Regions from separate parts of the Streptomyces sp. NPDC002896 genome, predicted to be linked through region 3. Evidence: riboswitches for the same ligand, from Rfam matches in the RefSeq annotation. Region 3 holds a riboswitch; each other region holds the start of a gene.

Region 1 (2,255 bases), on a different contig from region 3:
CTCCTCGGCGGAGATCCCCGGCATCGGCGAGATCGGCTACATCGGCCTCACGGCCTTCGTGCTGAACCTGGTGGTGACCGTGGTCCTCACCTTCGTGCTGCGCGCCGTGAAGGCGCCGGACGGCGTCGACGAGACGTCGCCGGAGGACTACACGGGCGAGGCAGGCGACCCGGGCGTCAAGACGGAGCTGCCGCCGGCTACGGCGGGGGCCTCGCACTGAGTCCTTTGCGCAGGTGACAGCAGGTGACACGGGCCGCCGGGAAATCCGGCGGCCCGTTGTCGTACCCGTGGGGCACACTGCACCGCATGGACATCGTGATCAGGCGGGCGGAGCCCGGGGAGTACGCGGAGCTGGGCGAGATCACCGCGCGGGCGTATCTCGGGGACGGGCTGCTCGACTTCGGCGAGAGCGACGATTACCTCGGCGAACTGCGGGACGTTGCGAAGCGGGCAGCTGCCGCTGAGGTGCTGGTCGCCGTGGCGAACGACCGGGTGATCGGGGGCGTGACGTTCGTGCCGGCCGGCGGCCCGATGGCGGACATCGCGCGCGAGGGCGAGGCTGAGATCCGGATGCTCGCAGTCTCCCCGGAAGCGCGCGGCAGAGGTGCCGGAGAGGCGCTCGTCCGCGCCTGCATCGATCGCGCACGGGCGGTCGACGGCTGCGTACGCGTCGTCCTGTCCACGCAGCGCACCATGCACACCGCCCACCGGATATACGAGCGCCTCGGCTTCACCCGCACCCCCGAGCGCGACTGGAACCCGATCCCGCATCTCGACGACATCATGCTGCTCACCTACGCGCTGGAGCTCTAGGCAGCGAAGGACACCGCGAGGGGCATGGCGATTCCAGCCCCGCACAACTCACAACCCGACACAACATGTAGGGGCGCCGCGACGACTCGGCACAAGATGTATGCTCATCTCGCTGTCGCCGCAGGGGAATCCGGTGCAAGTCCGGAACTGTCCCGCAACGGTGTACTGGTGCGCGTTCGTGTACCCGTAAGTCCGAGGACCTGCCGACGGTGCACCCGGTCCGTCCGTTCCGGGTGCCGACGACGTCCGGGCCTCGCGGAGTGGGCTGGTGGACGCGGCCCGCGCTGCCCTGCGTGTGCCCGTGCGCCCGCTTCCCTCCCAGAGGCCCCGAGCCAGCGAGGGAGAGCTCCACGTGACCATCGCGCCAGCCGATCCGGCTTCAGCGTCCCGGACAGAGGCCGAGCCCGAGTCGGGCGGTCCCGGTGCCGCACTGCTGCGCACCCTGACCGACCTCACCGCCGACCTCCCCCACGCCGACCCCGGCCGGGTCGCCGCCGCAGCGCTGCGCGGCCGGTCCGCCGCCGCTGACGAGGCCGAGCTGCGCGAGCTTGCCACCGAGGCCGCCGCGGGCCTGATCTCGGAAGACCCGGCGTACTCGAAGCTGGCGGCGCGGCTGCTGACGATCAGCATCGCCGAGGAGGCCGCGTCCCAGGGGGTCCGGTCCTTCTCCGAGTCGGTCGCGGTCGGGCACCGCGAGGGCCTGATCGCCGACCGTACCCAGGAGTTCGTACGGCTGCACGCGGCGCGGCTGGACGCGCTGGTGGACGCCTCGATCGCAGAAGGCAACGACGATCGGTTCGGCTACTTCGGGCTGCGCACGCTGCACAGCCGCTATCTGCTGCGGCACCCGATCACCCGGCACGTCATCGAGACCCCGCAGCACTTCATGCTGCGGGTCGCCGCCGGTCTCGCGGAGGACGACACTCCCCGGTCGGTGGACGAAGTGGCGGCCCTGTACGGCCTGATGAGCCGCCTCGACTACCTGCCCTCATCGCCCACGCTCTTCAACTCCGGTACGCGGCACCCGCAGATGTCCTCCTGCTATCTGCTGGACTCGCCGCTGGACGAGCTCGACTCGATCTACGAGCGGTACCACCAGGTGGCCCGCCTCTCGAAGCACGCGGGCGGCATCGGCCTGTCGTACTCCCGTATCCGCTCCCGAGGTTCGCTGATCCGCGGTACGAACGGGCACTCCAACGGCATCGTGCCGTTCCTGAAGACCCTCGACGCCTCGGTCGCCGCGGTGAACCAGGGCGGCCGGCGCAAGGGCGCGGCCGCGGTCTACCTGGAAACCTGGCACTCCGACATCGAGGAGTTCCTGGAGCTGCGCGACAACACCGGTGAGGACGCACGGCGCACGCACAACCTCAACCTCGCGCACTGGATCCCGGACGAGTTCATGCGCCGGGTCGACGCCGACGAGCAGTGGTCGCTGTTCTCCC
Region 2 (2,255 bases), on a different contig from region 3:
ATCGTGGCCTGCGTATCGCTCCACAGGTCGCTCGAGCGCAGATCCGGCGGAGCCAGGCCGAAGTGCCGGAGCACCTCGTAGGCGAACAGCTGGCAATTCGCGCCCGCCGCCAGGTCAGGCCGACGCGCCACGGCCGACGAGCCCGGAAAGCGGTGGCCCACGTAGGGAACACTCCAGAGCGAGGCCGGGAGTTGGTCGAGCACTGGCCCTCCAAGGAATTCGAGCACTGGACCTCAGACGGACCAGCACGGCAGGCACCGGCAGCTCAGTCGCCGTCGGTCATGCAGTGCTTCAGCAGGTCGGCGATGACCGGGTCGACCACTCGGTAGCGGACCACACGCCCCTCCTTCTCGCCCGCCACGATCCCGGCGGCGCGCAGGAGGCGCAGGGCCTGCGACACGGCGGGGTCGTTCATTCCGGTCGCGATCGCGAGGTCGGAGACGGCGAGCGGGCCCGTTTGGTGCAGGGCCAGCAGGAGAGCGAGGCGCCCGGGGTCGGCGAGCAGGGAGAAGCGCTCGGCCCAAGCGCGTACGCGTCCGGGCTCACCGATGGCGGCAATGGCGTCGCAGACCCGGTGGCCGTCGATGGTGCGGCGGTCGGCGCGCTCCGCGGGAACGAGATGCATAAGGCCATTGTTCCAGGAAGCCGAATGTGACCTTTCATACCTGCGTAGCTGTGCAGCTTTGCAGGAGCGGCTGTCCGCCTCTACGGTTGGGGGGCCGTGGTGTTCGGGAAGACCGGTGAAAGCCCTGTGGAGTTGACGGGGCTCAGGCCGGAGCGGCCCTCGCCACTGTGATCGGGGAGTTTCCGTCCCAGTTGAGCACGGTCACTGTTCGCCAAACCAGGCGGATGGGAAGGCCGGGACGGACACGACGACCCGTAAGCCAGGAGACCGGCCACGGCATCTCACGAAGTGATCCACGAGGTGCTGGAGCGTGACCGAATGACCCTGCCCATCGGGCCCACCGCTTTCCAATGGCGGCGCGAGGACACCGTCCGTACCGCCGGACTCCTGGCGGTGATCGCCGCCCTCCACGTCGTCGCATTCGGCGTGCTGTTCCTGCTCGTCGTGCCGGAGCGCTACGAGGTCGGCTCCAAAGTGTTCGGCATCGGGCTGGGGGTGACCGCGTACACGCTGGGCATGCGGCACGCCTTCGACGCCGATCACATCGCCGCGATCGACAACACCACCCGCAAGCTGATGGCCGACGGCAAACGGCCCGTGTCGGTGGGCTTCTGGTTCGCGCTCGGCCACTCGAGCGTGGTCGTCGTCATGGCCGCCCTCGTCGCCGGCGGCGCACAGCTCGCCGGCACCCTGATGAACGACGACTCCCGCACCCACCAGGCCCTCGGCATCCTCGGCACGACCGTCTCCGGGACCTTCCTCTACCTCATCGCCGCGCTCAACCTCGTGGCACTCCTCGGCATCCTGCGGGTCTTCCGGGCGATGCGCTCCGGTGCCTACGACGAGGCCGAGCTCGAACAGCACCTGGACTCACGGGGATTCATGAACCGGATCCTGGGCCGCTTCACCAAGTCCATCACGCGGCCCGGGCAGATGTTCCCGCTGGGCTTCCTCTTCGGCCTGGGCTTCGACACCGCCACCGAGGTCACCCTGATGGTGATGGCGGGCAGCGGCGCCGCGGCTGGACTGCCCTGGTACGCGATCCTCTGCCTGCCGCTGCTGTTCGCCGCCGGAATGAGCCTGTTTGACACCCTCGACGGTACCTTCATGAACTTCGCCTACCAGTGGGCCTTCTCCCACCCCGTACGCAAGGTGTTCTACAACCTCACCATCACCGGCCTGTCCATCGCCGTCGCGTTCTTCATCGGCACGATCGAACTGGTCGGCGTGCTGCACGAGAAGCTCGACCTGAGCGACGCCGTGACCGGCTGGATCGCCGGACTCGACCTGGACAACGTCGGGTTCATCATCGTCGGACTGTTCGTCGTCGTGTGGGCCGCTGCGCTCGCGTACTGGCGGCTGGCCAAGGTGGAGCAGAGGTGGGCGATCGGCTCTGCCGAGAGCAGCTGACCTCGACGCGGCGAACCGCTCACCCGCTGAAACCATGAGTTCCCGGTAGGGCGGCGCACCGGACGCGTGCGCCGCCCTGTCAGCCGTCAGGCGGCCGTTGTGTACGTGCGCTTCCCGCGCCGGTACGCGATCTCACCGAGCACGATGTCCACGGCGAGGAAAACGGCCAGCGGGATGCCGAGCAGTGGAACGAAGTAGCCCAGCGTCGCGATCGCCGCAA
Region 3 (2,255 bases):
CGACGCCGATGATCCACCAGACACCGAGACCGCTGTCGCCGTCGTCCTTCTTCTCGCCCTCGGTGGCCTTGTCCGCCTTGCCGCTGCTGTCAGTCGCCTGCGGGGCGGGTCCTGTGGCGTTCAGCTGCCGCACCAGGTCCTGCCCGCCGAACTCGCTCGGGTCCGCGCCGGCCGCGTGGGCCGCGAAGATCAGCTGGGCGTACGCCGCCGGCCCGCTCTGCGCGGCCCAGTCGGCGGAGTTCTTCTCCAGCCAGGCGAGCGGCTTCCTGGTGTCGGCGGTGCGGCCCGCGGCGGCGAGCGCGACGACCGCGTCGGCGGTGTTGGAGTAGTCGGGCTGGTCCTCGGCGCCGGCGAGGGACGACTTCAGGTAGCTGCCGTCGGTGAGGGCGCCGACGAGGTACGCGGCGCCGTTGCCGGCGGCCTGCCCGGCCGTGAGGGTGCCGCTGTCGCTGCAGTCGTCGCCGTCCTGCGTCTTTCCGGCCGTCGTTACGAGCCCCTTGCCGAGCCCGCCCAGCACACCCGCGGCCGTGGCGTCCGCATTGGCCGCCAGCTTGCCCTTCTTGTCGGGCTGGTACGCGAAGGCGCCGCCGCCCTTGTCGTCGCACGGGACGGCCAGCTTCACGAGCGCGTCGTACGGGGACTTGCCGCCCTTCGACGACGTGACCTCCGCCGGCTTCTCACCCGCGGCGGCCAGCGCGCCGACGACGATGCCCGTGGAGTTGGTGTCGCTCGCGCCGCCGGCCGCGTAGCCCCAGCCGCCGTCCTCGTTCTGCACGGACTTCAGCCACGTCACGGCCTTGCCGACCTGCCCATCGTGCCCACCGAGCGCGACGAGCGCCTGGACGGCGGCCGCGGTGGAGTTGCTGTCGAGCATCGTCTTGGCGTCGCAGGCCTTGTCGGCGTCGGCCCGGTACGCAGCGAAGCCGCCCTCCGTGCACTGCTGCCCCACAAGCCAGTCGACGGTTTTCGTGGCGGGCTTCACGCCCACGGTGTCCTGCGCGAGCAGCGCGAGCGACTGCCGCCACACGCCGTCGTACGTCGGGTCGGACGTGCCGTAGAGCCCGGAGGGGAGCGCGACGGACGGCGACGGGGACGCCTCGTCCGCGAGGGCGGCCGGAGCCGCTGCCGTGCTGATCACGGCGACGGCTGCCAGTACCGCGGCGCTGCGGCGAACGTTCATGATCGGCGGGTGCCTCTCTGCTGATTCTCGGTTCCCTGCGGGGAGCCGGGCAGCACGGCACACGCGGGCACCGGCGGCTCCGGCTCCGTATGCCTCGACGGTGCCGGTCACCGGCTGCGCCGGCGACAGGAGCCATGCACGTCGCACAGGGCATTCCGGCTCGCCACCCCGAAGGGGAGGCTTACGGCTGCGGGTCAGCGCCGGATTCCCACCGGCTTCCCCCTGTACGAGCATGATGACGACGGGCTACTTTACCGGCCCGCTCAGCCCCGCTTACCGGCTGGTAGGAATCTGGACCCTGCCCACCGAAGGCGGGCAGTGCCGCTCACACCGCCACATAAGCCACCGGATCACTCCCCGCCACAGCCTCCGCCCGCCCCAGCTTCACCAGGCGGCGCAGATGGGCCTCCGCCTCCGAGACCGCGATGTTCCGGGAGCCGTGGGGGATCTGGTCCCAGGGGCGGTTCCACTCCATGCGCTCGGCCAGCTGCCAGGGCGTGAGGGGCTGGGTGAGGTGGGTCAGGAGGTCGGTGAGGCGGGCCTCGTGGTGGGCCAGCAGCTCGCGTACGCGGGATGCGGCTCCCGTGAAGGCGTGCTGGTGGGCGGGGAGGATCTCTGCCGCACCCAGGCGACCGATCCGTTCCAGGGAGTCCAGGTAATCGCCCAGGGGGTCGGTGACTGTGGCGTCGTCCGGGTCCTCGTACAGGCCGATGTGCGGGGTGATCTCGGGGAGCAGGTGGTCGCCGGAGAAGAGGCGGCCGCGGCCGGGGAGGCCCGCCGGGTGGTTCTCCTCCAGGTGCAGGCAGACGTGGCCGGGGGTGTGGCCCGGGGTCCAGATCGCGCGGAGGCGGCGGCCGGGCAGGTCGAGGAGCTCGCCGGGGGTGATGTCGCGGTCGGGGACGGCCGCGTCGAAGCCCGGCAGGGCGGGCATCCGGCCGGAGGCGCGGACGGCGAGCAGCGGTGCCACATGCTCCTCGGGGGCGCCGGCGGCGATGAGTTTGCCGGTCATGTAGGCATACCAGCGGTCGGCGGGGTTCTCGCGGGTGCGGCGTACGACGGAGGCGTCCGCCGCGTG

What was found. A riboswitch is a leader RNA that binds a small molecule or an ion and turns the genes downstream of it on or off. The one in region 3 is predicted to bind cobalamin.
Region 1: linked by a shared signal. The riboswitch ahead of ABT009_RS19160 (ribonucleoside-diphosphate reductase subunit alpha) and the one ahead of ABT009_RS23865 (SCO2321 family membrane protein) in region 3 are both predicted to bind cobalamin.
Region 2: linked by a shared signal. The riboswitch ahead of nicT (Nickel transporter NicT) and the one ahead of ABT009_RS23865 (SCO2321 family membrane protein) in region 3 are both predicted to bind cobalamin.

Annotation. Positions count from the first base shown of each region.
Region 1 covers NZ_JBEOVA010000009.1:287,733-289,987, reverse strand. The annotation lists gene mctP (monocarboxylate uptake permease MctP) at 1-220, shown strand, start outside; gene ABT009_RS19165 (GNAT family N-acetyltransferase) at 307-813, shown strand; cobalamin riboswitch at 913-1,035, shown strand; gene ABT009_RS19160 (ribonucleoside-diphosphate reductase subunit alpha) at 1,166-2,255, shown strand, end outside.
Region 2 covers NZ_JBEOVA010000017.1:88,081-90,335, forward strand. The annotation lists gene ABT009_RS28770 (NlpC/P60 family protein) at 1-203, opposite strand, end outside; gene ABT009_RS28775 (ArsR/SmtB family transcription factor) at 266-625, opposite strand; cobalamin riboswitch at 706-915, shown strand; gene nicT (Nickel transporter NicT) at 944-2,035, shown strand; gene ABT009_RS28785 (PepSY-associated TM helix domain-containing protein) at 2,122-2,255, opposite strand, start outside.
Region 3 covers NZ_JBEOVA010000012.1:113,195-115,449, forward strand. The annotation lists gene ABT009_RS23865 (SCO2321 family membrane protein) at 1-1,180, opposite strand, end outside; cobalamin riboswitch at 1,310-1,435, opposite strand; gene ABT009_RS23870 (Strvi_7410 family MBL fold metallo-hydrolase) at 1,506-2,255, opposite strand, start outside.